4 regions of the Paenibacillus salivarius genome follow, and region 1 is predicted to be linked to each of the others. Evidence: riboswitches for the same ligand, from Rfam matches in the RefSeq annotation. Region 1 holds a riboswitch; each other region holds the start of a gene.

Region 1 (7,248 bases):
TCGCTCGCCTCAGGCTGGCGGAGGAAGCCCGAATTGCTCATCTAACAGCAGAGTCGGAACGCCTTCGTACTGCAATTTTGGATTCGGTCTCCCATGAACTACGCACCCCTTTGGCAACCATCATCGGCTCGGCAACCGGTCTGATCGAGGGCGGGCATATTTTCTCTGCAGAGGATCGAATGGAGCTTCTTGTCACGATTCGTGACGACGCCCTTCGTATGAATCGCCTAGTGACGAATCTGCTCAGCATGGTGCAGCTGGAGAGCGGGATGCTGCGCCTCAGGAAAAACTGGTGCGATGTGGAGGACTTGATCGGCGTCACGTTATCTCAGGTCAAAGACTTTCAACAACATCGCAAGCTGCGCACCGAGTTGCCGGATGACGGGCCCATTATGGTCCTGGGTGACGAAGTATTGCTAGAGCAAATGTTGGTCAATGTCGTGAGCAATGCGATCAAATACAGTCCGGATTATAGTGAAATCGTCCTGTCAGTGAAAACCGGGGAAGCAGGCGTTGTCATCTCGGTCTCCGATACGGGGATTGGACTGAACGAGGACGAATACGATCGGATATTCGAAAAGTTTTACCGTTCAACCGCTGCGAAGCAAATAACCGGTACGGGATTGGGACTTGCCATATGCAAAGGAATCGTCGAGCTTCATGAAGGAACGATATCGGCGCAGCCGAAGGAACCGCGAGGGACCATTGTAACGATAACCCTTCCCTTAAACAAGCAAGACGACTTGCTTGCAGCAGCTGAAGAAAGGGGAACCACGAATCATGACCATGAATGAACATGGGGCTCGCATTTTGATCATCGATGATGAACCCCAAATTCGAAAGCTTCTGAAGGTAACCCTGCAAGCCCATCAATATGCCATCTACGAAGCCTCGACAGGAGAGGAGGGCCTCCAACAGGCATCCTTGATGTTGCCGGACTTGATCATACTTGATCTCGGGTTGCCGGGCATATCCGGCATGGAAGTGCTCGGCCGCATCCGGGAATGGTCAAATTCGCCGATCATTGTGCTGACGGCAAAAGACAGGGAGGAAGATAAAATCGTCGCGCTCGACAGCGGCGCCGATGATTATGTAACCAAGCCGTTCGGGATGGGAGAGCTCGTCGCTCGAATGCGTGTTGCGCTGCGGCACGTAGCCAAATCGTCGAATGAGCCCATCCTCCAGATCGGCGAGCTGACCATCGACCTGGCACAGCGAAGCGTGGAGTTGAAGGGAGAACGGATCAAGTTGACCCCAACAGAATACGATCTGTTGAAAATTCTCGCCTCCAACGCCGGGAAAGTAGTCACGCAGCGTCAGCTGCTCCAACAAGTATGGGGCAGCCACCACAATGAGACCGACAGCCATTATTTGCGGGTGTACATCGGACATCTACGCAAAAAACTCGAGGAAGACTCGACTCGGCCCAAGTTCATTCTGACGGAGCCGGGGATCGGCTATCGCTTCCTGTCCAGGGAGTAACAGAGTCGCTTACCTCGGCTACGTCCATCCTCCGTTCAAAAACGTAAGAACGGGACCTTCGTGTAGAAATATTGCCGTCTCCGTAAGTTTTTGTCCGATGCATCCGTTTTCGCGCACGAGAAAAGGCTAAAAATCAAAAATAGGCGTTGGATTCGGCTTTTACATTGTCTTGCAAAAAGCGTATGATCTCTATAAACAACTTCAAATTCATTTGAATCGCTGAATTCCCTAAGGGGAAACGGGGGAACCAACAGAAGCCATTAAATGGTTTCACGGGGTGAATTCCTTGTCTGCTTGGCACTTGGAAAGGGTACTCTCAAGCCCTAACCCGACAGCTAACCTCGTAAGCGCATTGAGAGAGAACCGTATCCGAGCTGCGTTTGTCTGATGGACTGACAACAGACTGCCCGAGAGCTTCGTTTCTCTGCTCTTCGGGCTTTTTGTCGTACCCAAAAAAACATTTAGGGAGAGTGGCAAGCATGTTACACGTGCAAGAAGCGGATCCACTGCCGGGTCTTGAATCGCCCGGTTTTCGGTATGAGGAGAGAATCCGTTCCATCGAAGTATTTCGCTTCGATCAAGAGTTGACCCGGCGTTTATTTTTCGAAAACGAAAAAGGTAGCGTGTGCGGATATCTGAAACTATCCGGCAACGGGTTTAGCGGTTGGGGAGAATACCGATTGCCTAATACGAAAAAACCGTTCGACCTCGTCGGATGGGCATCCGTATATATGAATCTGAAAGGTCTTAACATTGCCCAAGCCTTTCAATTGCTACAGGGTAAAGAAGAGAATTGGGGAAGGATTCGAAAAGAGTTGGCCGAATCGGCGTTGATGGACTTGTCATCCACTCTCGAGACCCCTTTTCTTTTGCCACATCACGGTGATTTTCCGATAAAACAACAATATATCATGGAACATGCCGAATCTTACGTCTCATTCTGATCTCGTAACGGAAAGGAGAAATGCATGATGCAGGAGCTTGTAAATCAACTGAAAGAGGCCTACTTGCAATGATCGGTGAACATCCGCAGGAGGTGGAAGTAAGAGTCATTAAAAACCATATCGTGATCATTGCCAAAGGAACTCCAACAATTGAGCATTCCATCTCTGTCCATACCATACGCGGCAGAAGCATTCATCAGACGATAGTCGAAATGGATCGCGACCGATTGCAAGCGCTGTTGAAACCTAAAGTGGCTGCAATTGTCGGTTGCCGCGTCACTTCCATTCAATCCGACATTTGCATCGGCACCGGGGAAAAAATGGAGCTGATTCATCTGGATTGCGATATCGAGCACAAGTATATGCATGATTAGGTTTGAAGAGACGTTTTATTCCAAGGCCTGTCCGTCAGTTAAGTGGAACAGTATTCGAATTCATAATCGGGAGAGATAATGTTGTCATTATTGGTGATGAAATATGGCGGCAGTTCCGTAGGCGACGCCAAACGGATAAAGCGCGTTGCGCGTCGGATAGCGGACCGAAGGCAGGAAGGCCATCAGTGCGTCGTGGTGGTCTCCGCAATGGGAGATACGACGGACGATTTGATCGAGTTGTCCAAAGAAATCGCGGAGGCAACCCCTTCAGCGCGTGAAATGGACATGCTGCTCAGTACAGGAGAACAAGTTTCGGTTGCCCTGTTGTCGATGGCGCTGCACGCCCTGGGCGAACAAGCGGTCTCTTTAACCGGCTGGCAAGCCGGCATTCGTACAGAAGCCAACCACGGGAAGGCACGGATTATCGACATTCAGGCAGATCGAATAATGAATGCGCTAAATCAGGGGCGCATTGTCATTATAGCCGGTTTCCAAGGAGTGACAGAGAATGGCGAGATTACGACGCTTGGACGCGGGGGCTCCGACACGACGGCTGTCGCGCTTGCAGCAGCGATCCGGGCAGATTTGTGCGAAATATACACGGATGTGGACGGTGTTTATTCAACCGATCCGCGCATCGTCAAGCAGGCCAGAAAACTGAAGGAAATCTCTTACGACGAAATGTTGGAAATGGCTCATCTCGGAGCGGCGGTTCTTCACCCCCGTGCGGTGGAATGTGCCAAACAAAATAAAGTGAAGTTGGTCGTTCGATCCAGCTTTACGAACCATGAAGGTACGCAAGTAAAGGAGGAAACGGATATGGAACAAGGAATCGTGGTTCGTGGCATCGCGTTCGACAAGCCTATTGCGCATGTAAGCTTATTGGATATGCCTACAAACCCAAGCCGACTCGCTGCGGTTTTTAATTCGCTTGCGAATGACGACATTGATGTCGATCTTATCGTTCAAGGCGGAATAAGGAATGGCAAGGCTGACCTGTCCTTTACCGTTAGCCTCGCCGATCTGGAGAAGGCAAAAAGTGTGCTTTATCACATCCAGGCAGATGTTGGTTTCAAAAACTTGGAAACCCACTCCGATTTGGTGAAAGTATCTATCGTCGGGGCGGGAAATGTCAGTTCCCCTGGTCTGGCAGCGACGATGTTTCATACCATTGCCGAAACCGGCGTTAGCATTTACACGGTCAGCACGTCTGAAATTAAAATTTCGTGCGTAATCGAAGGGAGAAGGCTCCATGAAGTTATTCGATCCCTGCATACCGTGTTTGGACTCGACGAGCACGAATATGTCTTTGTAACGGACGTAAGTAATGAATGAATGTTACTCAACGGAAAAACACGCTGTATCTTAGTTCAATTAACACTAGAAATTAGCGGTACATTCGAAAACCTAAACCACTTAGAAAGAGTAGCACCATTGGCAGTGAGTTTTACAAGAGTGTTTAAACCGGAAAATGAAAAACAATTTAAAAAAGTAAGCGATTGTTCTCGGTTAAGACCAATCGCTTACTGTTGTTTGTTAATGATCCCCAGGCTTCGTCGTCATCAGGCGATACAGTTTCGTGTTCCGCGGGAACTTGTCGGTAAACGGCACAAGGGAACTGCCTACCTTCATCAATCCATTCCCGGCGTCAACATTGGTAATATAGGAGAGTTGCAGGTCCGAAATATTGAGAAGCCCGGCAAGCTCCATCCGATCGGTGCTGGCCTGATTCAGCATGACGATAAATTCGCTGTTCGCCAGCATAGTCCGGGCCGTATGGCTTTGCAGCAAATCATCCACGTTTTGCGTAATTCCCGTACAAAAAGCGCCATACTTTCGGACGCGCTTCCAAAGCGTGAACAGAAAGTTGGCGCTGTATTCATGCTGAAACAAAAGATAGATTTCGTCAATAATGATAAACGTATTTTTGCCTTTAACCCGATTTTGTGTAATCCGATTCAGGATGCTGTCCAAAACAACAAGCATGCCAATCGGGAGGAGCTGTTTGCCCAAGTCGAGAATGTCGTAGCAGATGAGCCGGTTATGGACATTGACATTGGTCGGCTTGGCGAACGTATTCAAACTGCCAGAAGTAAAAAGTTCAATCGCAAGCGCGATGTCCTGCGCTTCCGGCTCCGATTGCTTGAGCAGCTCCGCGCGAAAGTCCTGAAGCGTCGGCGGCTGCCCCTTATAGTTGCTCTGCAAATACTTCCTGTACACGCTGGCGGTGCAGCGGTCAATGAGCGACTTTTCCTTCGCTCCCAGTTGATATTCGCCAATCAACTGCTCGCATAACGAGAGGACGAATTCCGATTTGAGAATGATCGGATTGGCTCCATCGCCATATTGACGATTCATATCCATCGCATTGATATGGTTGGGCGAAGTGGCGGATATATGAATCGTCTCGCCGCCCAATGCGTTCACCAGTGCGGAGTATTCCCGTTCCGGGTCGATCAAAATAATATCGTCGTCGCTGGCCAGCATCTGGTTGACGATTTCCCGTTTCGCGGTAAAGCTTTTGCCGGAACCGGATACGCCGAGGATAAAGCTGTTTCCGTTCAACAGTTGCTTGCGGTTGGCAATAATCATGTTTTTGCTGATCACATTTTGTCCGTAGTAAATGCCGCCCGGATGCACGATTTCCTGCGCCCGAAACGGAATAAAGACAGCCGTGCTTTCCGTCGTTAACGTCCGCAAAGCGTGAACCTTCCGCAAGCCGTAGGGGAGCACCGTATTCAGACCGTCCATTTGCTGGTAGGTAAGCGTGGAAAACTGGCACAAATGCTTGCGGGCGGTTGTGAGCAGCGCCTCCGTATCGCTGTCGAGCTGCTCCTTGCTGTCCGCGATATGGACCATCGTCAGCAGGCCGAACATCATCCGCTGGTCGCGGGTGGTCAAGTCGTTCAGAAATTCTTTGCTCTCCTTGCGTTGCTGCTCCATATCGTAAGGGACCACGGCAGAAAAATTGTTGTTCCGGTTTTGTCGCCGCTGCCAGTTGGTAATGTTTGTCTCCACGCCGAGCAAACGGCTCTCCACCTCACGAACGGCCTCGTCGGTCGGAATCGGGATGATATCCAGCGACAGCAGCAAATTCCGGTTCAGGTCGCAAAGCTCGGACACCATGCTGTCCTTAATATAGCTGGCGTATTCCCGCAGAAAGATGACGCGGCCAAAAAAGTTGCCCATCCGAAAATGATCTTTTTCAAACTCGAACGTATCCGGGCAAATGTAATCCTTGAAATCATGCCCCTTGCGCATTGTTTCGGACAGATGGAAACGAAAATCCGCTTCCTCGCCAATCCGAAAGAAATCATGGAAAATGCGCAGACGGTCGGTTGCATCCAGTTCGATACATTTGGAACCGAGACGGGAAAAATGCGACATCAATTCGGTTCCGACCCTCGCGAAGTATTGGCGGGCTTCCTCCACATTTTTCTTGGCGACAGAAATGGTAACGTACTTTTCCTGAATCGTTCCGTTCGCGCCGATGGCCTTTGCGAGCAACATCTCGTTGTACTCTTGCCGGTACACATCAAGATGGTCTTGCCGAAGCGGAATCAGAATCGAGCTTTCAAAATCGGTCCGATTCATACGCCGGTTATGGATCGTGATCTTCGTGGTCGCTCCGCTGTCAAAGGAATTGAGCAGCTCGGAATAAGACAAAAACATCGCTTCCTTGTCTTCCCTGGACGCTACGGCGTAGTTGATGTCCTCGAACCGATACGATTTGGAGAACTTGTTGCCGACAAAAAAAATCCCGTCCGGCCAAAGGGCGCGAATCGGGATGACTTGCTGAACGCCTTTCGGGATAACAAATCGTTCCTTGTCCTGCTTGATGATGCGTCTGAGCGTTTTAATCACGGCGCTTCATCCTTTCCTGCTCATGATACTGCATGCTCTTTTTCAGCGCTTCAACGTAGATGTTAGTCGAGAAGAAGACGAATCGCCTTGGCAACAGAAATTCCGATTTCAAATACGCCCAAAGCAACTGCTCGGCCGTCATGCCGTGATAGCTGATGAAACCCAAGGCTGCGCAGGGCGCGGCCCCCAAAATGCACATCCAACTGAGCGTTTCCAAACCAAAGCGGCCTCGCAGTCCAAAATAAAGTCCGATCGCAACGCCGACAGCCAGTACAGAAAAAAAGAACTGCCGCAAGGACAGTCCAAAGAATAAGCTTTCGGTATAATCCCGGATTTCCCGGTTGATTTTCACTTCCATTTGAAATCCTCCCATAAACGATGTTCACTATGGTCTACAACTCGCCCCCAGCCTCCGGTTTAACCGATGTTGGCTCTGTCTTTTTCGGTCTTGCCAACAACTCATTCTCGGATGGAAGGGGATCGAAGAGCAGCGCAAACGCAAGCTGTACGCCGTCTCTCATCCCTTGCAAATACAAGCGTTCATTCTCCAATGCCCTTGTGAAATGTTGTTTGTCCTCCCATTC
Region 2 (7,248 bases), 2.1 Mb from region 1:
CTCCATGACGGATCTTCCTTCCGGCGTCTCGTCATGGAGAGAGGCGATCGCTCCCCAGGCCGCAAGCTCCTGCACATGTACGCCGCCGACAGGGATCAACTCGGATGCCATACGGTTGCCGTAAGTTATCGTCCCCGTTTTATCCAGAATCATCGTATTGATGTCGCCCGCCGCTTCGACGGCTTTCCCGGACATGGCGATTACGTTGTAACGGGTGACCCGGTCCATTCCGGCGATCCCGATCGCGGACAGCAGCCCGCCGATCGTCGTCGGGATCAGGCAGACGAGCAGCGAGATCAACACCGGAATTTCAAGCGGAATGCCCATTTTATCGGCAATCGGCTTCAGGGTGACAACGACGATGAGGAAAATCAGCGTCAGCACGGTAAGCAGCGTGCTCAGCGCGATTTCGTTCGGCGTCTTCTGACGCTTTGCCCCTTCGACGAGCGAGATCATGCGGTCAATGAACGATTCGCCGGGATCGCTCATGATCCGGACAACGATCCGATCGCTCACCACCAACGTTCCTCCCGTCACCGAACTGAAATCGCCGCCTGCTTCCTTGATGACCGGGGCCGATTCCCCGGTGATCGCGGACTCGTCCACAGAGGCGAGCCCTTCGATAACTTCTCCGTCACCGGGGATCATCTCGCCTTGCTCCACGACGACGATGTCTCCTTTTCGCAGCTCCGCGGAGGATACATTACGAACGCATCCTCCGACAAGCTTATTCGCCGTTACCTCTTGCTTCGACTTTTTCAGCGAATCGGCCTGAGCCTTTCCCCTTCCCTCCGCAAGAGCTTCGGCAAAGTTGGCGAACAGCACCGTAAAAAGAAGAATCAGGAAAACCGATAAATTGAAACCGAACCCGTTGCCCGATCCGAACAGATTCGGGAACAACAACAGCAGAAGCACAAGGATCATGCCCAATTCGACGACGAACATAACCGGATTTTTCATCATCGTTAAAGGGTTTAATTTAATCAGGCTATCCAGTGCCGCATGACGGACAATCGGACCGGTCAGCATCGTTTTTCGGTTGTTTGTCATTATTCAACCCCTCTTTTCGCTTATCCTAAAGTTAAAAACTCGGCGATTGGGCCCATGGCCAAGACTGGCAAAAACGTAAGCGCGCCGATTAACATCACCGTGCCGATCAGAATGCCGGCGAATAAACGGTTGTCTGTCCGCAGCGTCCCGATCGTTTCCGGTACGGGCTCTTTGGACATGAGCGAACCCGCAACCCCCAAGAGGGCGATGATGGATACATAGCGTCCGAACAGCATAACCAGGCCGGTCATGATATTCCAGAACGGCGTGTTATCCGCCAATCCTTCGAATCCCGATCCGTTATTCGCGGCGGAGGAAGTAAATTCGTACAGCACCTGGGTCAAGCCGTGAAACCCGGGATTGGTTATGGCGCCGTGCCCCAGGTTCGTCATAAAGCTGATTGCCGTCGGCAGCAAAATAATGAACGGATGTACCAAGATCGCGACCGCGACGAGCTTTATTTCCTTCGCTTCAATCTTGCGGCCCAGAAATTCCGGCGTCCGCCCGACCATCAGTCCGCATATGAACACGCCCAAAACGGCGTACATCAACATATTCATCAGTCCCACGCCTTTGCCGCCAAACACGACGTTCAGCATCATCTGCGCAAGCGGAACAAGGCCGCCTAGCGGCGTCAGCGTATCATGCATATTGTTGACCGTCCCTGTCGTAGCGGCCGTGGTCACGGTTGTAAACAGCGCGGAGCCCGCGATACCGAACCTTACCTCTTTCCCTTCCATGCTGCCCTGCGAGGCGTCGATACCAAGCGCGTTGATCGCCGGATTCCCCTCCTTTTCGGAGAAATATGCGGTGGAAAGAAAGACAAGGAACAGAATCATCATGGCCGAGAATATCACCCAGCCTTGCTTTTTGTTTTTGGCGAACAGACCGAAAGTGTATGGCAAAGCCGCACCCATAATCCACATCGACCATATTTCGATCGCATTCGTAAGACCGTTCGGATTTTCGAACGGATGCGCCGAGTTGGCGCCGAAAAATCCTCCGCCGTTCGTTCCCAAATGCTTGATGGACTCGAGCGAGGCAACCGGTCCCACGGAGATGCGCTGCACGTTGCCTTCCAGCGTTTGAATCGCAAGTGTCGGCTCCAATGTCTGGGGAACCTGCAACGCCACCAGGATCAGCGTAACCAGCAACGCCGCAGGCAAAAACACCCGGATATGGGCTTTCGTAAAATCTTCGAAGAAGTTTCCGACCGTTCTCCCCCGCCGGGTCAGCCCGCGTATAAAGGCAATCGCCACGGACAAGCCGGTCGCCGCCGAGGTAAACATCATCATCGTAATGACGGCCATTTGCGAAAAATACGACAATCCCGACTCTCCGCTGTAGTGCTGCAAGTTCGTATTGGTCATAAAGCTGATGACCGTGTTGAACGAAAGCGTTGGCTCCATCGCTCCGATCCCGTTCGGATTGAAGGGAAGAATACTCTGAAGCCGCAATATCAAATAGCCGATTCCCGCCAGTACGACGTTCACCGCAATCATACTGAACGCATACTTTTTCCAGCTCATGCCTTCAAGGTTTTTGAAACCGATCAGCCTATATATCAGCCGCTCCGTTCCGCCGAAAATCTTGTCTGTCCGGTTCGGTTCTCCCGAAAATACATGATATAAATAAGTGCCTACCGGCTTCACCAACAGTAAGATGACGCCGATCACGACAAACATTTGCACAAAATCCATTGGGATCCCCCTCAATATGATGGCTTTGTTAAAACTTCTCGGGATGAATCAGAGCATAGATCAAATATAGAAATACCAGTACAACCATCAATCCGATCATAATCACGGTTTATTGCCTCCCTCGGTTCCAGTTTGCTATTTTTCAAGTTCGGCTTCCGGAAGCCCATTTGCCAAAAATCCGACCTCGCCGCTTGCGGAATGAATGATGAAGTCGGCCCCCAGCCCCTTATAAATCATTCTCGGATCCTGTTGGGGCGTGATGACGATAATCGGGCCGGCCGCCCACATGCGGCAAAGCTTCAAATACCTGCATGTCAGGGCCAGACTCGTTTCAAAAATAAACGCCCGCCCGATCGGATACCCGGGTGCCTGCCATGTATTCTCATCATCCGTCTTTACACGGATCACTTTTTGGGCTCCCAGCTTCCCTGCCTTTAGCTCTTCGGTCCTGTTATTGACGATTAAAACAACCTTCCGTCCCTTTGCCAGAAGCAACAGCGTAAAATTACGGGCCGATTTGTTCGGCGCGGCGACGAGGATGCAATCTTCTTCCAACTTGATTTCCTCCTTCAAACGAAAAAGGCCGCAGGAAAGGAGGGTACCTTTCCGCGGCTTAAAAATGGCGTTCGGGCCAAATCAGCTTATGGCGGGTGCCTCTCTCCATAACGCTTACGAGGTTAGCTGTCGGATTCGGACGCGAGAGTCGCCCTACGCCGGAAACATTCCGGCGATTCACCCCAAGAAATCTCCGATTTAACGGTCCGAAAACCGGTAAACGGAGGTTGATGGTTCCCCCGTTTCTGCGTAAGCAGAATTCAGCGAATGAGACATTGTTTTTCATGAAATTCAATCATTTTTTCATATTAGGCCATAAAAAGACCACGGAGGCATACCGAGGTCCCCTGTGGCCAATTTTGGTGCGGCTCGCAGTTCACCCATCCTCTCTCCATCCACGCTTACGAAGTTAGCTGTCGGATTCGGGCGGTGAGAGTCGCCCTACCCGTACGGAAGCCATGGATTCCGTACGCGATTCACCCCTGTCCGAAGGTCTCTCCCACTCTCACATGGAATTGAAATTCGAACTATACGGCCACTTTTAAATGGATGGCCGTCGGTTCCCCCGCTTTCCCGCTACCGGGAAATTCAGCGATCAGAAATGGTTGTTATTTATTTCATGGATTGAATCATAACTCCAGTTCCGAACAGAGTAAAGTCATGCTGGCGGCAAAAAAAGAAGGGGATTTGACGAATATACGAATCAGCAGCGTTTTCATTCATCACAATCTCTCTCATTTTCGCGATAACTCGACTATACTCTTATTTTCTAGATTTCGACCCGGCTTATCCGATTAAAGGACAATAAAAGGATATTGCCCTTAGAAAAAACTTGCGGATACAATAATAAATGTAAACGTTTACAATTATATGGAGGCGGGCCGCTGTACGATCCGTCAGAAAGCGAGGGGTATTTATGCCGAATTTTGATCAAAGTTTGATGAATCGGTTTGTTCGCCCGACACTCAAATGGCTTTCTGCTGCATTGTTTCTAGGCTTCCTGTTGTTTGTCCTTATCCAGGTTCCGTCCGTCCGCGCCGAATCCCAGTTAACGATGGATTCTCCGAAAAGCGGCGAGTATGTGTCACCGGGATGGCTGCGGGTCACGGGCCAATATTCCGACATCTATGACATCAAGCTGATTGTCAACGGCACGGAGCAGATTCCGGCCGTGGTGGAGCAGTCGGACGGATTTGAAAAGGGCAACTGGTACGCGGATCTGAACACTTCCAAATATGATGGAGACGTTTCAATCATCGTCAGGGGACTGCAAAGTGTGACTCGTTACGGGATCACTACCGCAACCACTTCCGTTTATGTGGATAACCCTGAAGCCAGCCTCCCTGTCGTGAAAATAACGAACCCGGACGACGGTACCACGGTTCACGGATCGGTTCCGGTAAAAATTCAGGTGGATTCCAAAAATGCGATCGATCAGGTGGAAGTGAGAATTAACGGCGGACCGTGGCTCTCTGCCAAACGTACGGGCAATCATTATCAGTTCAAGTGGGATGCCAAGCGCCTGGACAGCCGTACATCGAGCATCGAAGCGCGCGCCATCGATACGTTCGGCAATATCGGGCGGAGTACGACGGTATACGCACATACCGGGAATTGGGCACCCGAGCCGATCACACTGGAGCATCAAGACCGGGCCATGTGGATCTGGGAAAAAGCAGCTTACAACTTGTTCCTGAATCCCGGTTCGAGAACGGCGCTCCAACAGATGGCCGACGATACCGAAACGTTCGGCTCCGATCCGATCACGACCTTCTATATCGGCGTCTTCCCTTACGAGGGCGTGGACATTCTTGAAGACGAGCCCGGAAAGGTCCGCGATTTCATCCGCTGGGCGCATGCCAATGGATATCAGGTTCATGCATGCATTGCCGGAGGCACGGTTCCTCCCTACTACGGTGCATTAGAGCCCTACCACGGCTACGCGATCCGGGAAATCGAAAAAGTAATCAACTTCAACCTTTCCTCTTCGGAAGCGGAACAATTTGACGGCGTGAACGTGGACATTGAGCCGTATATTTTACCGGAATTTAGAGCGGAAAAACCATCCGTCCAGCTTCAATATCTCGATATCCTGCAAAAAATGATCGACCGCAGAGATACCGCCGGCATCGATCTTCCCTTCGGCCCTGCTATTCCGCGCTGGTTTGACAGCAGCGATGCAGCACAGGACATTACGTGGAACGGACAAACAAAATGGCTTTCGGAACATGTCCAAGACATTAGCGACTATATTTCGATCATGGATTATAGGGATACCGCCGAGGGTGGGCCTGGCATTATCCCTCAAGCACAAGGCGAACTCGATTATGCCAACGCGATCGGCAAACCGGGCTCGGTCATTGTCGGCGTCGAAACGCTGGATATTGCCAGCAGCGGGGACCCTGAAACGATCACCTTCCGTGAAGAAGGCAGACTTTATATGGAAAGCGAACTTGATAAGGTGTACGCCGCCTTTAACGGGAACCCGGCATTCGGCGGAATGGCCATGCATCATTACGATTCCATCCGCTGGCTGCCTTCAGCCTGGGGGCCCGGAGGTTTCAAATGGAACGTAACCCCTACGGATACCTCGCCTCCTTCCGGACTGAATCGCGAGCCGGAGGCTGCAGTGTGGGATTACAACTCGATCCAGCTCAACTACGGGCGGGCTACCGACAATTCCGACATCGAGGAATATGTCATTTACAGAAGCACGGAACCCGGATTCACGCCGGACGAATCCACGATTGGCGGAACCTCCCGTAATCTGTCCTACCGGGACACCGGACTGTTGCCGGACACGACCTATTACTACCGGGTAGCCGCGGTCGATATCAGCGGCAATATCGGCCCCGTATCGAGCGAAGTCTCGGCTACAACAGAGAGCACGAGCCTCCGCCCCATGATCATTGGCGATATGACTATCGTATTTGACGGCACACGCGGAAAAGTCACCCTGCAAGTCATCGACCTGGAGACAGGAGCACCCGTTGCAGCACAAGTTCATGGCCGTTTCACCTACAACGGCGGCAGATATGTGGATCTTGTGGCCGATGCCCAGGGCATGACTTCGGCAACCTCCGAAGCGTTGCCCAAATCCGCCGGACTGGTAGGATTTTTGCCGCAGCGGATAACGGCTCCCGGCTATTACTGGGCTTCCGCGCTTGACCGGCCTCATTCCGTAACCGTATCCTGGCCGGAGTGATAGAAATTCGCCGACAAAATCCCCCGGACGACAATTCGTATCGTCGTCCGGGGGATTATTATTTTCGTCCTAACGGTACGTTTTTAAGAACGCACCAAATCCGTTGGATTTTTTCTCGCCCTACGGAAAAAGGCTTTCATATAAAATTCAAAAAGGGATTATTTAACATATCAAATATTAATTGTATACTGAGATTAGGATACTAGAGATAGATGCAGGTACATACCATTCGAGCAACAACGTATCTGTTAATTTTATTCTAAAGGAGCGAGAAAAGAATGAAGAAAACAAGATTTCTGAAAGCGCTTTTATTAGTTTGCGTATTTCTTGTTAACCTCCCTTCCCTATCTATGGCAAGTGTCAGTGATCCTGTCGGAACGGCTAATGTTACCAGAGAGGAGGCAGATACAGTTGCAGCATTATTCTTGGAGAGGCATCAATTTTCGGAACCATTTTCGTCTTTGATTTCCGTTGAACCAGTTTACAATATTAATGAAATATTGCTTGGATATTATTATAAGTTTGACAAGCAATACGTTCTAGTATCGGCTAACAAATCTTACTCGCCGGTATTGGCTGCAGGTAAAGGATCTCTTGAAATTACTGAACTGAGCAATGGAGAAAGACTGTATTATATGGGAGGTATTGAAGCGGTTTATGCTTCAAATTCCCAGAATGTTATATTGGGAGATCGGGAGAATGGACAGAAAGTTTCCGCCCAATCACCCCCCCTCCTTT
Region 3 (7,248 bases), 2.2 Mb from region 1:
TACCGAAAGCGGAGGTCGTTTCAAATAATATGCTCAGGAAATTTGCATCCTCCGTGGTGGACAATATCATTGCCACCGCAATGACGAGAAACAAGGCAAGCATCGTAATCGTTACCGCCTTGAAGATCCGTTCCTGCACGAGCCGGTACCGGAAAAGCACGAGATCCGACCGCCCCCGAATCATGGAGATTACCGCCCCGATCAGAATCGTAAAGGTCGTCGTCTTGATCCCGCCCCCGGTGGAGCTCGGCGATGCCCCGATAAACATCAGGATGATCATGAAGAACTGGGTCGCTTGTCGGAGAGTGCCGATATCCAGCGTGTTGGCCCCTGCCGTCCGCGGCGTGACCGACTGAAAGAACGAGCTCCATATTTTACCGCTCCAATTCAGCGGCTCCAAGGATTTCGGATTCGTAAACTCAAATACAAAAACCACGACCGCGCCGATCAAAATCAAAGCCGACGTCATCGAAAGCACCACTTTGGAATGCAGCGACAGCTTGCGGCGTTTGCGGAACTCGATCAAATCGGACAGAACGATAAAGCCGATCCCCCCCGATACGATCAGGAACATCGCCACGAAGTTTACGATCGGATCATCGACATAGCCGGTGAGGCTGCGATACTCGCCAAACAAGTCGAAGCCGGCATTATTGAACATCGAGACCCCGTGAAAAATCCCGAAATACACGGCGCGCCCCAACGGCATGTCAAACGCCCAGCGGATGGCGAACAGCAAAGCGGCGCAGCTTTCGATCACCAAGGAATAGATCAGCACCTTTTTGATCAGCCGAACGATCCCTTCCATCGAGCTCTGGTTCATCGCCTCCTGCAGGATCAGCCGGTCCTTCAGCGAAATTTTGCGTTTGAACACAAGCGCGAACAGGGTGGCCATCGTCATGAAGCCGAGACCGCCAACCTGGATAAGCAGCATGATGACGATCTGGCCGAAGACGGAAAAATAGGTTCCCGTATCGACCACAACGAGTCCCGTAACGCATGTCGCCGACGTCGCCGTAAAAAAGGCGTCGATAAACGGAAGCGTCTCGCCGGTCGTGCTTGAAATCGGCAGCATCAGGAGTAGCGACCCCACCAGAATGATTGCCGCAAAGCCCAGTACGAGGATTTGTGGCGGCGAAAATTTGAGCCATTTCGATAACAATACGTTTCACCTCACACTAAAATGGGCCAAAAAAGAACAAAGAAAAAAAGCACTGGAAATCCAATGCTTTTGATTGGTCCCTGCTGCAAAGGCCTACGAGGTTAGCTGACGGATTCGGGCTTGCGCGGCCTGCCCTATTCGTTTGTTCACCAGGCACCTGACCCGTGAAACAAACGAAATTCACCCCTAAAAATCGGTTCCCCCGTTTTCTTTGGAAATTCGGCCATCCTATTTAGTTTCAATTGTTTTCATTTCATTTTCGTCAAATGGATTATAAGCTTTATTCCGCTCCGCCACAAAGGTTTATTAGGTTGAAAAAACCCCATAATAACTTAAATGCGCTGAATCCTGCCGCAAGGTATTCCGTTATCAGAGCCATGCTTGTTTTTGCCGTAGTTATTTCGACTTTTCACGGAAAACCTCTGTTCCCTAGCGAAGTATCCCGCCCTGTGTTATCTTTACTTTGACAAAAGCGTCCAGAAATCATACTGATTCAAAAAAACAAATAAAGGAGTTTTTGCATGCAATCCGAACCAAAACCGCAAGCATGGAGGATGAAAACCGGAACATTATGGGTACTTGCCGCCATCAGCGTAGTGGTATTTATCCTTTGTCAGATCGTCCCTAATTCCGACTCGGAATCTCAGCAGCTTGAGCAATCGACCCAGGTGATAACTACCGATCAAGCCGCCGAGCACGCCCGTCAATTTGCCAAAAATACGCTGGGATTTTCAGGCGCTCTTGAAGATCCGTTGATCACTTACGAGTCCCGGTCCGATCTTTACGGTTATTTGACCCGCGAGGATCTGATGGGGGATTATTTAAAAAAATTCGATAAACAATTTCCTACGGATGTGTTCCAAGTCCGTTTTGATCAGCCGGGGAACGGGCTGGGGGCGCTGACGGTCGATGTACATATGAAATCCGGGGCCGTCGTCGGCTTCGAGGAAAAACAGACAACCGGAAACAGCCTTATCGACCTTCTGGAAGATACGAAAAACGGTACCGGCGCCTTGGAGCCCGCGGAAAGCATGATGAGCTGGGAGGAAAAGATGGATGCGGCGCAACCGTACTTAAAGGCACTCGGTTTTCAAGACGATGTTCAATTTATGGTCGACGAATCGCCGGAGGGGATTTACCTGACGATTACCGATTATGAAATCGGAAAATCTCAGGCGGAGGTTCTGGTCAGCTTTTACGGCGATCGGGTTTCCGGGATCGAGAGCACATTTACGGTTCCGCAAGAATATACCGACTATGTAGACAAACAGACGACCATCGCCAGCTGGCTCACTTATCTGGGCTACGGGTTGCTGACCTTCGTGCTCGGCATTCTTGCCATCGTCTACAGTGCATTGACAAAGGTTCACACGTCGTTCAAACGCGGGATCTTTCTTGCTTCCGTCTATTTCGTCATTTCGATGTTCTTCGCCTTTAATATGCTGCCTTACTTTGAAAAAGAAGGAATCGACCTTCCCGTGCTGATTTTCACGTTCATCGTCCAAGGCATTATTACATTAATTATGGCCGCATCGGTCTATTTCTCTCTGGTCGGCGGAGACGGACTGTGGCGCAAGCAGGGGATCGCATTATGGGCACGCGCCAAAGAGCCGGGCTACGGACGCCATGTTCTGGCTTCGATGGCGGACGGATACGCTTGGGCGCTCATCCTGTTGGGCGTGCAGTCGGTCATTTACCTCGTGCTTGATAACACCATTCAGAGCTGGTCGACCACGGATGCTTCCCAATCGCCGTATAATATGCTTTATCCGCTGTTATTCCCGTTAGCGGCTTGGATGGCCGGGATCGGGGAAGAAGCCGTATACCGGCTGTTCGGCATTCCGATGCTGAAAAAAATGTTCCGGAGTACGTTCGTAGCCTGCGTTATCACGACGTTGATCTGGGCGCTCGGACATACGCTGTACCCGATCTATCCGTTTTACACCCGTCCGGTCGAACTATTGTTCATCGGCCTATTGTTCAGCTACATTTTCCTAAGATACGGCTTTATGGCCGCGATGTTCTCCCACGTCATCTTTGACAGCATTCTGATGTCGCTAAGCTTGATGTTTATGGGCGGAACGGTGAATATTGCCGCAGGGGTGTTCTATATCGTGCTGCCTGCCATCGTTGCCTATGTCATTTACCTGTTTAATCCTCCGGGCAAGGAACGGCCGCCGCTGCAAAGAACGCAAAAAGAGGAGCCGTTGTTCACGACTCCTCATCCTGAAGGGCATCTATAATTTGTTTGGCGAGCTTATCGCCGATGGAAAGAGGCCGGAAGTCTTCGACGGAGGCCTCTTTTATTTTTTTCAGCGATCCGAAATGCTTGAGCAGCGCCTTGCGGCGTTTCTCGCCGATGCCCGGGATCGCGTCCAGACGCGAAGCCACCATCGATTTGCCCCGCTGTTCCCGGTGGAACGAAATCGCAAACCGGTGCACCTCGTCCTGGATGCGCTGAAGCAGGTAGAACTCTTGGCTGTCCCGCGCCAGGCGCACCGGTTCCGGCGGATCGCCCACCATCAGCTGCGCCGTGCGGTGCTTGGCGTCCTTGACGAGCCCGCCGACCGGAATATAGAGGCCGAGCTCGTTTTCAAGCACGTCGATCGCCGCGGAAATTTGGCCCTTGCCGCCGTCGACGATAATCAGGTCCGGCTTCGGAAGGTCCTCCTTCAGCACGCGTTCGTATCTGCGGCGGATGACTTCCCGCATCGTTTCGTAATCGTCCGGACCCTCGACGGTCCGGACTTTGTATTTCCGGTACTCCTTCTTGGCCGGTTTCCCGTCGATAAACACGACCATCGCGGACACGGGATTCGCACCCTGAATGTTGGAGTTATCGAACGCTTCGATCCGCGAAACGGCCGGAAGCCCGATCGCCCGCCCCAAATTTTCGGCGGCCCCGCGCGTCCGCTCCTCATCCCGCTCGATAAGGCGGAACTTCTCTTCCAAAGCGACCTTTGCATTGTCTTCCGCCATTTTGATCATCTGTTTCTTCAACCCGCGTTGCGGCACGAGCGTTTTCACGCCGAGCCATTCGCTCAGCGCGGCCGCTCCGCTTGCCGGGTCCAGCGTTTCGCTTTTTTCGCCGGCTTCGGATTCCAAATGAGCGTCGGATCTTTGATCGGTCTCCGCCGGCTCAGTTTGTGCCCCGTCCTTTTCGGGAAGCAAAATCTCTTTCGGGAGCGCAGGGTTATCGCTGTAATACTGGGTCACATAAGACAAGAAATCGCTGTAGGCATCGCCGTAAAACGGAAACACCGATGCATGCCGCTCGATCATTTTCCCTTGCCGCATGTACAGAATTTGAACGCACATCCAGCCCTTGTCCACGGCGAAACCGAAGACGTCGCGGTCCTTGGCGTCCGAGATCGTAATCTTCTGCTTCTCCATAATCGCATCGATATTGATGATCTGATCCCGAAGTTCCTTGGCCCGCTCAAAATAAAGCTCCTCGGCGGCTTCCTCCATTTTGCGCTGCAGCTCTTTTTTGATTTCTTCATGCCCCCCGTTCAGAAACGAGGATATTTCCTGGGTAATCCGGTCGTATTCGGACTGTTCGACCTCTTTCTCGCACGGCGCAAGGCACTGGCCGATATGGTAATAAAGGCAAACCTCCTTCGGCATGACATTGCATTTGCGCAGCGGATACATCCGGTCAAGGAGCTTCTTGGTCTGTTGGGCCGCATAGGCGTTCGGATAAGGGCCGAAATATTTCGCCTTGTCCTTCAGCAGACGACGCGTCACTTCCAAACGCGGATGCGGCTCGTTCGTAATTTTTATATATGGAAAGGTTTTGTCGTCCTTCAAAAGAACGTTATACCTCGGATAATGCTGTTTGATCAGGTTGCACTCCAAAATGAGCGCCTCCATGTTGCTGCCGGTGACGATATATTCAAAATCCCGGATCTCGGAAACGAGCATTTGGGTTTTGCCGTTATGGCTTCCCGTAAAATAAGACCGGACCCGGTTTTTCAGAATTTTGGCCTTGCCGACGTAAATGATCGCCCCGTCCTTGTTCTTCATCAGATAACAGCCGGGCAAATCGGGCAAGAGCGCCAGCTTGTGCCGGATCGTCTCCATCGCCTTTTCCTGTTCCCGGAGCTCATTTGAACTTGATTCCATGGCTAAAACGCCTCCTCCCCCGCCTGGAATAAGCATCTCGATATACGCAGAAAACGCCCCCGGTCATACCGGAGGCGCAGGCAAACTTTACTTAATACCCGGACCTTATTGATGTTTGGCAATCAGGTTTTTCAGGTTTTCTTTGGAGTTCAACCCTACGAGCTTATCGACAGGCTGGCCGTCCTTGAAGAAAATCAGGGTCGGGATGCTCATCACGCCGAAACGGGAAGCGGACTCCGGATTTTCGTCCACGTTCACTTTCGCAATTTTAACGGCATCGCCAACATCTTGAGACAAATCCTCCAAGATCGGAGCGATCATTTTGCAAGGACCGCACCATGGAGCCCAAAAATCAACGAGAACCAAACCTTGGCCTTCGACTTCATTATTGAAAGTTTGATCGGATACATTTACAATTGCCATTTTACTCTCCTCCTAATTAACAGGCGTGTTGTCAATTATACCACATTTTTTTAGTAAAAGAAAAATCGTAATGAACACGTCTTCTTTACAAATTTCAGGACGATTGGTTATACTAATAATAACCCAAAAACGAACTGTCTATGATGTTTATTATTGACAACGTTTTAATTATGCGAGGAGGCCCTGTCGTCATGGATGCCAACACACATGTGACCGACCCCCGGGAGCATATTAACGAAGAACCGCGCAACGATTTGTTCGACCTGATGAACGGATTCTTCGGCATGCTCACGTTTATGGCAGTTATTTTCTTCGGAATGGTTATCGTTAAATTTATTGCCGGTTAAGAGCGGCGACGCAAAGGGGCTGTCCCGAAGTCATCTTGAATGACCGAAGGACAGCCCTCTTGCATTTGTAAAGACAAAGAGCACTACCGCTATTCCTCGGCAGTGCTCTTTTTCGCATTACTGAAAAAATGGATCAAAACGATCCGCGTTTATTGACGCCGTCCACAAAAACCACGTCCACAAAGGGAGCGATCCGGTTCATGAGCCGCTCGCCTTTATGCCGTTCTTCGCCGTCTTTGCTCGTAAAGCTAAGATGCTTTTCCAGCGCTTTTAATGAATAATTCGACGTATAGAAAGTCGGCTTCCGATTCATGCGGTAATTCAAAATCGAACCCAAAACATGATCCCTTACCCAAGGATTCAAATTCTCCGCTCCAATATCGTCGAAGATCAGCAGGTCGGCCTCTTTCATGATCTCCGTCGTTTCCTTCAGCTTTTGCCCGTCCTGCATCATGGACTTCAGATCCTCCACGAAATCCGGCATATAGACAATCACGCCGGAATGACCTTCCTTGGCCAACTCATGGAGCAAATAGCACATCAGGAACGTTTTACCCGTTCCGAAATGCCCTTCAAGATACAAGCCCTTAGGTTTCAACCCCGTATCCTTTGTTTCATTGATGTACCGGAATACCTGGCTGACGGCAGCTACGCGCGCGCCGTCCTTCGATAATATCTCCACTTCGTCGTATCCCTGCTGAAGCGCCGTTTCATCGACGTAAAAGCTGCGAATCCGCTTCTTGACCGACAGCTCGTGTTCATGGCGAAGCTGCTTCGGACAAGGAACCTGGCGATCCACCAACTGGGGGCCGGCGCTGTTCGTTTCCACGGTCAGCTTGGTGAAGTGCCCGGGAAAATCGTTGGGACAGCTGCTTAATCCGGGACAATTCGCACAGTGGCGGTTGTCATTCACATATTGATACAGCTTGGCCATGCCCCTGCTCAGCTGCTCCTCGCCCAGTTCCGGGTGGCGGATGCACAAATCGCGAACCAGCGGTTCGTTCATTAATCTGGCATTCAGTTCTTCCGAACGACGCCGCAGCTGAGGACTTTTCATTTGTGACAGCAATTCCCCAAGGGATTCCATGCGTTCTCACCTTACCCTTTTTTCTTGCTCGCTTTCATGCGTTCGGCCATTTTCAGAAGCTCGGCAAACTCCTCTTCCGACACGCCCTGATCTCCGCCCGTGCT
Region 4 (7,248 bases), 1.1 Mb from region 1:
CACGATCTGGGGCACGGTCCGTTTTCGCATTCGATCGAGCAGGCATTTCAAATGCATCATGAAGACTGGACCTGCAAAATATTGCTGGGTGACACGGAGGTCGGTACGGTCCTTCGCCAGGTAAGCCCCGACTTTCCCGAAAAGGTGGCCGCCGTCATCCGCAAGGATTACGAGCACCCGATTGTCGTAAACCTTGTTTCCAGTCCGCTCGACGCCGATCGGATGGATTATTTGCTGCGTGACGCCTATTTCACCGGGGTCAATTACGGGACGATCGACATGGACCGAATTTTGAGAATGCTGCGTCCGTTCCAGGGAAGAATTGTCGTAAAGGAATCAGGCATGCATGCGGTGGAAGACTACCTGATGTCCAGGTATCAGATGTACTGGCAGATCTATTTTCACCCGGTAACCCGCAGCTCGGAAATTATTTTGCGGCAAATTTTCCGGCGGGCCAAGGAGCTTTACGCCGAAGGCCATTCATTCGCCTTCCTGCCGGACCCGCTACCGGGCCTATTTCGGGGCAACTTGACGGTCAGGGATTATCAGCTGCTCGACGAGGCGTTGGTGCAGACCGCATTTATGCAATGGCGTAAAGAACCGGATGAATTACTGAGCGATCTGTGCGGCCGGTTTTTAGACAGAAAACTGTATAAATATGTAGAAACGGATGCAATCGACCTGGAAACGATTGACGAGATTCGCCATGCTTTTAAGGCGGCGGGGCTCCATCCGGATTACGATCTGGAAATTGATTTTCCGACCGATCTGCCTTATGATGTGTTTCGTCCGGACGGCGAATCCCGGGACAAGCAGATTCTGCTGCTCGACCGGCAGGAACGGCTTCGGGAAATTTCCGAAGTTTCCGACATCGTGCGCTCGATCAGCGGGCTGCACCGGGGAAGATTTCATTTGTACTTTCCGGATAATAAATTGGCGGCTTTCAAAGACCGTTTACCGAAGGAAATCGCTAAACTATTCGATTTGTCATAGCTAGGGAGGATGCATAATGGAGTTATTCGATACACATACGCATATGGATGCGGCGCAATTTGACGGCGATCGGGAGGAAGCGCTTCAGCGTGCGCTGGATCAAGGGGTAACGCGGATGATCAATATCGGTTTTAACCGTGAGACTATCCCGACTACGATGAAGCTCGCGGAATCTTATGATTTTATATATGCCGCTGTCGGCTGGCATCCGCAGGACGCCATTACAATGAAAGAAGAGGATTTGGACTGGATTGCCGAACTTGCCAAGCATGAGAAAGTTGTCGCGATTGGCGAAATCGGACTTGATTATTATTGGGATACGTCCCCGAAAGACGTGCAACATGAAGTGTTCCGCAAACAAATCCGTCTGGCGCGGGAGCTCAAAATGCCGATTTGCATCCATAACCGCGATGCGCATGAAGACGTAGTACGCATTCTCCGTGAAGAGAAGGCCGATGAAATCGGCGGGGTTATGCACTCTTACTCGGGGAGTTGGGAAATTGCCAAAATGTGTCTGGATTTGGGATTTCATTTGTCGTTTGGCGGACCGATTACGTTTAAAAATGCAAAACAACCGAAAGAGGTCTTGGCGAAGACTCCGCTTGACCGTTTGCTGATCGAAACGGACGCCCCATATTTAACACCTCATCCATTTCGTGGAAAGAGAAACGAGACCGGACATGTCCGGTTGGTTGCCGAAGCCGCGGCTGAATTAAAAGGGATTTCCGTGGAGGAACTGGCAGAAATTACAACCAGGAATGCGCTGGAACGATTTGGAATTCGGTGAAATCGGGAGGAAAACCGATGAAAAAAGGAGCAAACGAGAAAGATTAATGCATTTTAACCAACTGAACCGAGTTTATTACATTTTTTTAACCATTTATTAAAATAAACGTTCTTGATTGATCCTTTACAACCTGCATCGAAACAGGATAGAATCTTTTCAGTAATCATTTTGGAGGATTACATGGTTCCATGAACCAGTCTCGCTGAATCTCCGGCAAACGGAGAACGGGGGAACCAAATGCAGCCGGCAGGCATAATGGCCAATCGGTTTGTGGTTGATTTCTTCTTGGGTCATTGGGGTGAATTCGAGGTCATTGCGCCATGAGCGAATGAACTGAGAAAGGGCGGGTCTCTCGCGTCCTAACCCGACAGCTAACCTCGTAAGCGTACAATGAGAGGGCAAACTCGTGCATCCTATTACATCAGGACGATCCGGAAGCCACGAAAGAGAGCCTCTTACTCTTTCTTTAGGCTTCTTTTGTTTTGAATAAACGTAGTAGGGTCATCATACTGTTGTATACAGGAGGTGACAATGCCGAGAAGACTGGGGCAGGATGCGAAGTACGGGTCACGAAGAACGTATTTCGTAAAAATGAAATGTAGTCACGTCAAATTCAAGCTAAATCGTTCTAGACGGCGGGACTATGAAGGAGGACGGAAGAAATGGGCATTTTCCGCAAATTGGAGACCCATGAATCACGCTCATCCAGCATGTCTTACGCAATGCGGTGGAAACAAGAACATTTACGTCAAGCAGCGGTTGTAGGCTTGTTAGCCATCGCGGTAGTTCTCATCATCCTGATTTGGGTTTACGGGCAAAGCAGCAAGAAAGTTCATCTGGTGGTCGACGGGGAGAGCCAAACGATCGAAACCCGCCAATCGCTGGTCAATGAAGTATTGGACGAACAGTCCATCGTACTGAACCGGGGGGACGAAGTGTCGCGTCCGCTCGACAGTAATCTTGAAGACGGTGACCGGATCGTCATTGAGCGTGCGGTTCCGGTTCAAGTCAGCGTAGACGGTAAGACAACCATCCATTACACGACAGAAGACAGCATTCGGAAGACCATCGAGGAACTCGGGATTACGTTGAACCAGGACGACAAAGTTACTCCTGCGCTGGACAGCAAAGTGAGTGAAAATCTGGACATCAAGATCGTACGAGTGACCAAACAAACGGTACAGTCCAAAGAAAATGTGCCATTTTCCGTGGTAAAGACTTCTGACGAGTCGTTGCTAAAAGGTAAAACCAAAGTGGTTTCCGAAGGCAGCGAGGGTGTTGTCGTGCATAATATCGAAAAAGTTTATGAAGACGGAGTCTTCGTGTCCAAGCGTTGGCTTGGCAAAGAGGTCGAGAAGGAGGCCTCGCCGAAAGTGGTCGCCGTAGGCACGAAGAAACCGACAGCCGTTGCAGCCGCAAGCATTTCCCGTACTGGAGATTCGGTGAATATCAGCGGACTGACGACGAAAGGCGGCGTCTCGTTTAAATATAAAAAAGTACTTAAAAACGTGACCTTAACCGCATACTCCTCGGAGGAAGACGGAATCGGCACGCGTACCGCCTCCGGCACCCGCGTGACGGAAGGCCGGACGATCGCTGTCGACAAAAGCGTCGTTCCTTTGGGATGGTGGGTCTATATTGAGGGCATCGGCTTCCGTAAAGCGGAGGACACCGGCGGTGCCATCAAAGGCAATAAAATAGACGTTTATTACGATTCCCTGAAATCGGCGGAGAACTTCGGCCGTAAGAAAGGGCGGACCGTATATGTCATCGGACCGACCAAACCGGAGCTCAACTAACCGCCGCGTTTACTTTGGGCAGGGAATGATATAATATTAGGATGATGAATAAGACACGGATAAGAAGAGGAGAATTCCTCTTCTTTTTGTTGCGGCTTTAGCCAGTTGAGCTCGCGAAGCGTGCGAAACAAAAAACCACCCGCTATGCGGGTGGAGGGATCAAGGGTTTGACCAACAAGACCATTCCAATAAAATTGAGATGTTCAGGCTCAATAATGAAAGGAATGGTCTTAGATGGCAAACAAGAGCTATAGTCTAGCTCACACGAAGTGGATGTGCAAATACCACATTGTGTTCACCCCGAAGTATAGACGGAAAGAAATTTATAATCAAGTGAGAAAAGACTTGATCGAGATTTTCAAGCGTTTGTGTAAATACAAGGGAGTGGAGATAATAGAGGGCCACATGATGCCGGATCATGTACATATGTTAGTAGCAATTCCCCCAAAAATCTCAGTATCATCATTTATGGGATATCTGAAGGGAAAAAGCTCGTTGATGATATTCGAGAAACACGCGAGCTTAAAGTATAAGTATGGGAATCGGAAATTTTGGGCGGAAGGATATTACGTCAGTACTGTTGGCTTAAATGAGGCCACCGTCGCAAAATATATACGTGAGCAAGAAGCACATGATCAAGCAATTGATAAACTGAGCGTGAAAGAGTATGAAGATCCCTTCAGCAGGAACAGCAGCAAGAAGAAGTAAACCAGTTTAACTGGTAAGTGAAAGTGACAAATAACACTGAGCCTGAACAATTTTATTGTCAGGCTAGCGTCTTTAGGCGCAGTTTGGCAACAGGGGGTTATACCCCAAGAGCAAACCACCCGTTGGACGGGTGGTTATGATTGTAATTATGACTTTAATAAATGTTGGGAAGGTTGAGAAGTGCATGATCAAAGAGGTCATTGTGGTGGAAGGCCGGGACGATACCGTCGCGGTGAAGCGGGCGGTGGAAGCCGACACCATTGAGACCGGCGGTTCGGCGATTAACGAGACGACGCTGCGGAAAATTGAGCTGGCGATGGAGCGGCGCGGGGTGATTATTTTCACGGATCCCGATCATGCCGGGGAGCGGATCCGTAAAATCGTGGCCCAGCGCGTGCCGGGCTGCAAGCACGCTTTCCTGCGTGAGGCCGACGCCACCAAGGGCGACGATATCGGCGTCGAGAATGCGTCGCCAAAGGCGATTCGCGAGGCGCTTTCCCGCGTCCGCAGCGAGGCCGTCCCTGGAGCGGAAGAAGACCTCAGGCAAGTGGAGTGGGAAGACTTGCTGGAAGCCGGACTGATCGTGCACGAGGATGCGGCAGCCCGCCGGCGTTTTATGGGCGAACGGCTCGGAATCGGATATTGCAACGGCAAGCAGTTTTACAAGCGCCTTGGGATTTTCCGGATTAGCCGCGCGGAATTTTGCGACGCACTGGCCCAACTCAAGAATGAAAGGGGCGAATAACTGTGGAAGTAAGAGAAGATGTGTCTACGCCGCGCCGGACGAAGGAAATTATCGAGAGGCACGGTTTTTCGTTTAAAAAGAGCCTTGGCCAAAACTTTCTGATCGACCAGAACATTCTGGCCAAGATCGTCGGAGCGGCCGGGTTGGACAAGTCCAAGGGGGCGCTGGAGATCGGTCCGGGGATCGGCGCATTGACGGAGAAACTGGCCCGGGAAGCGGGGCGCGTAGCCGCCGTCGAAATCGACCAGCGACTGCTGCCGATCCTGGAGGAAGTGTTGGCTCCCCATCCGCATGTAAAAGTCATTCATGGCGATGTCCTGAAGCTTGATCTTCATGCTTTGTTTGCGTCCGAATTCGCGGAATGCAGCTCGGTCAGCGTCGTGGCCAATCTGCCATACTATGTGACGACCCCGATTCTGATGAATCTGCTGGAGGCCGGGTTACCTCTGGAAAATATCGTCGTGATGATTCAAAAAGAGGTCGCCGAACGGATGGCCGCGGCCCCCGGCGGGAAAGACTATGGAAGCTTGAGTATCGCGGTTCAGTACTATAGTGAACCGGAGCTTGTTTGCACTGTACCCCACAGTGTCTTTATTCCGCAACCGAACGTGGAGTCCGCGGTTATTCGCCTGAAGGTACGTAAGACGCCTCCGGTGGACGTCGAGGATGAATCCTTTTTCTTCGAAGTGGTCCAAGCCTCCTTTGCCCAACGGCGAAAAACGATTGCCAACAACCTCAAAACCCGTTTCTTCCCGGGAGAGGGCCGGGAACGGCTGGAATCGTTGCTTGCCGAAGCGGGCATAGCTCCGTCGCGGCGCGCGGAGACGCTGAGCCTGCAGGAATTCGCGGGCCTTAGCAATACGTTTTTTAAAGCCGGTTTAAAAAAGATATAAGCTTTTTGATTTGCCTCGTGATCAAAAGATGACTTTTTGAATTACCTCTCGGAACCAATCCCTGGGTTCGCCCATAGGATGGGTTGAGGTGATTGATTTGACGAATTTGGGTGACTTGGTCGTCCGCAAATCGTACGGTGGGGATGTGACTTTTCGGGTCGAGAACATCGTACGGGAGCAGGCCATCATAAAAGGAACGGAATTTCGTTTGCTGGCGGACGCTCCTTTGACCGACCTGATGAAGGTAAGTCCGAGCGCTACGGGCGAAAAAACGCAGCGGGCGCGGATCAAGGCTACCGAATCGCTGGAACGGCTGCATAAGGACCGGCAAGAGCTGACGGAGCGAAGCCATTCCGTTTTGGGACGGGAGTGGTATACCGCCGGAGAGCCTTCGTTTTTCGAGGTACCGGGAAAGGTGCTCCATTTGGACGGAGACGAGCGGTATTTGAAAAAGAGCCTTAGCCTGTACGAAAAACTGCGCGTCCCGGCACAGGGATATTACGTCACCGAGTCGCAGATGGCCGGCGCGCTATACCGCTTGCTGCCGAGTATTCAGCCCGATGTGGTCGTGATAACCGGCCATGATGGAGTTCTGAAAAATCGGCCGACGGCGGATCTTTATAATTTATCGAGCTATAAAAACTCCAAGCACTTTGTCGAGGCGATTCAGGCCGCACGCAGGTATGAACGCAATTTTGACGCTTTGACCATCGTGGCCGGGGCATGCCAGTCGCATTTTGAGGCGCTGCTCCAGGCGGGGGCCAACTTTGCAAGCTCGCCGGCACGTGTACTCATCCATGCGTTGGATCCGGTATATATCGCCGCCAAGGCCGCTCTGACGCCCATTCGCGAAACGATCCATATTACCGACATACTGAGCCATACCATCAGCGGAACGCAGGGCGTGGGTGGAATCGAGACGCGGGGAAGTTACCGGATTGGACTGCCGAAGCTTGTAGATCTGTCCGCCTTGAAGGTTGTCCCTTCCATGTAATTTCAGAAAAAGGCCGTTTGCCGAAAGTGTCGAAAAAAAATCGTTGACAACCTTTTTTTCATGCTGATATAATTATTTATTTCAACTTGACAAGCGACTCCCTTTCTTGTTATAATGGACAAAGAAGGAAGGTGGTCACAGGCAATGGCTAAAAATGCGCTGAATGAAATAAAACACAGTCTCGAGGCTCACGTTGGACAAAAGATTACACTGCGAGCTAATGGAGGTCGACGTAAGACCGTCGAACGCACCGGTGTATTGGAGGAGACCTATCCTTCGGTCTTTATCGTGAAGCTGGATGAAGATCAGCAAACTTTCAAACGTGTGTC

What was found. A riboswitch is a leader RNA that binds a small molecule or an ion and turns the genes downstream of it on or off. The one in region 1 is predicted to bind cyclic di-AMP.
Region 2: another riboswitch for cyclic di-AMP. It lies ahead of ACSFXJ_RS14375 (hypothetical protein); the one in region 1 lies ahead of ACSFXJ_RS05000 (hypothetical protein).
Region 3: another riboswitch for cyclic di-AMP. It lies ahead of ACSFXJ_RS20890 (TrkH family potassium uptake protein); the one in region 1 lies ahead of ACSFXJ_RS05000 (hypothetical protein).
Region 4: another riboswitch for cyclic di-AMP. It lies ahead of ACSFXJ_RS00140 (G5 domain-containing protein); the one in region 1 lies ahead of ACSFXJ_RS05000 (hypothetical protein).

The regions. Positions count from the first base shown of each region.
Region 1 is NZ_CP195592.1:1,090,070-1,097,317, reverse strand. It holds gene ACSFXJ_RS05010 (ATP-binding protein) at 1-794, shown strand, start outside; gene ACSFXJ_RS05005 (response regulator) at 781-1,482, shown strand; cyclic di-AMP (ydaO/yuaA leader) riboswitch at 1,690-1,848, shown strand; gene ACSFXJ_RS05000 (hypothetical protein) at 1,962-2,426, shown strand; gene ACSFXJ_RS04995 (Na-translocating system protein MpsC family protein) at 2,495-2,800, shown strand; gene ACSFXJ_RS04990 (aspartate kinase) at 2,882-4,135, shown strand; gene ACSFXJ_RS04985 (VirB4-like conjugal transfer ATPase, CD1110 family) at 4,337-6,664, opposite strand; gene ACSFXJ_RS04980 (PrgI family protein) at 6,657-7,022, opposite strand; gene ACSFXJ_RS04975 (hypothetical protein) at 7,057-7,248, opposite strand, start outside.
Region 2 is NZ_CP195592.1:3,171,117-3,178,364, forward strand. It holds gene kdpB (potassium-transporting ATPase subunit KdpB) at 1-1,050, opposite strand, end outside; gene kdpA (potassium-transporting ATPase subunit KdpA) at 1,071-2,750, opposite strand; gene kdpF (K(+)-transporting ATPase subunit F) at 2,779-2,850, opposite strand; gene ACSFXJ_RS14375 (hypothetical protein) at 2,886-3,305, opposite strand; cyclic di-AMP (ydaO/yuaA leader) riboswitch at 3,402-3,581, opposite strand; cyclic di-AMP (ydaO/yuaA leader) riboswitch at 3,688-3,909, opposite strand; gene ACSFXJ_RS14380 (Ig-like domain-containing protein) at 4,222-6,510, shown strand; gene ACSFXJ_RS14385 (C39 family peptidase) at 6,789-7,248, shown strand, end outside.
Region 3 is NZ_CP195592.1:4,518,668-4,525,915, forward strand. It holds gene ACSFXJ_RS20890 (TrkH family potassium uptake protein) at 1-1,162, opposite strand, end outside; cyclic di-AMP (ydaO/yuaA leader) riboswitch at 1,237-1,397, opposite strand; gene ACSFXJ_RS20895 (CPBP family intramembrane glutamic endopeptidase) at 1,684-3,405, shown strand; gene uvrC (excinuclease ABC subunit UvrC) at 3,374-5,287, opposite strand; gene trxA (thioredoxin) at 5,393-5,710, opposite strand; gene ACSFXJ_RS20910 (YqzM family protein) at 5,902-6,057, shown strand; gene dnaI (primosomal protein DnaI) at 6,191-7,144, opposite strand; gene ACSFXJ_RS20920 (DnaD domain protein) at 7,156-7,248, opposite strand, start outside.
Region 4 is NZ_CP195592.1:26,882-34,129, forward strand. It holds gene ACSFXJ_RS00130 (HD domain-containing protein) at 1-993, shown strand, start outside; gene ACSFXJ_RS00135 (TatD family hydrolase) at 1,010-1,780, shown strand; cyclic di-AMP (ydaO/yuaA leader) riboswitch at 1,971-2,182, shown strand; gene ACSFXJ_RS00140 (G5 domain-containing protein) at 2,443-3,579, shown strand; gene tnpA (IS200/IS605 family transposase) at 3,814-4,287, shown strand; gene rnmV (ribonuclease M5) at 4,472-5,032, shown strand; gene rsmA (16S rRNA (adenine(1518)-N(6)/adenine(1519)-N(6))-dimethyltransferase RsmA) at 5,035-5,925, shown strand; gene yabG (sporulation peptidase YabG) at 6,023-6,919, shown strand; gene veg (biofilm formation stimulator Veg) at 7,064-7,248, shown strand, end outside.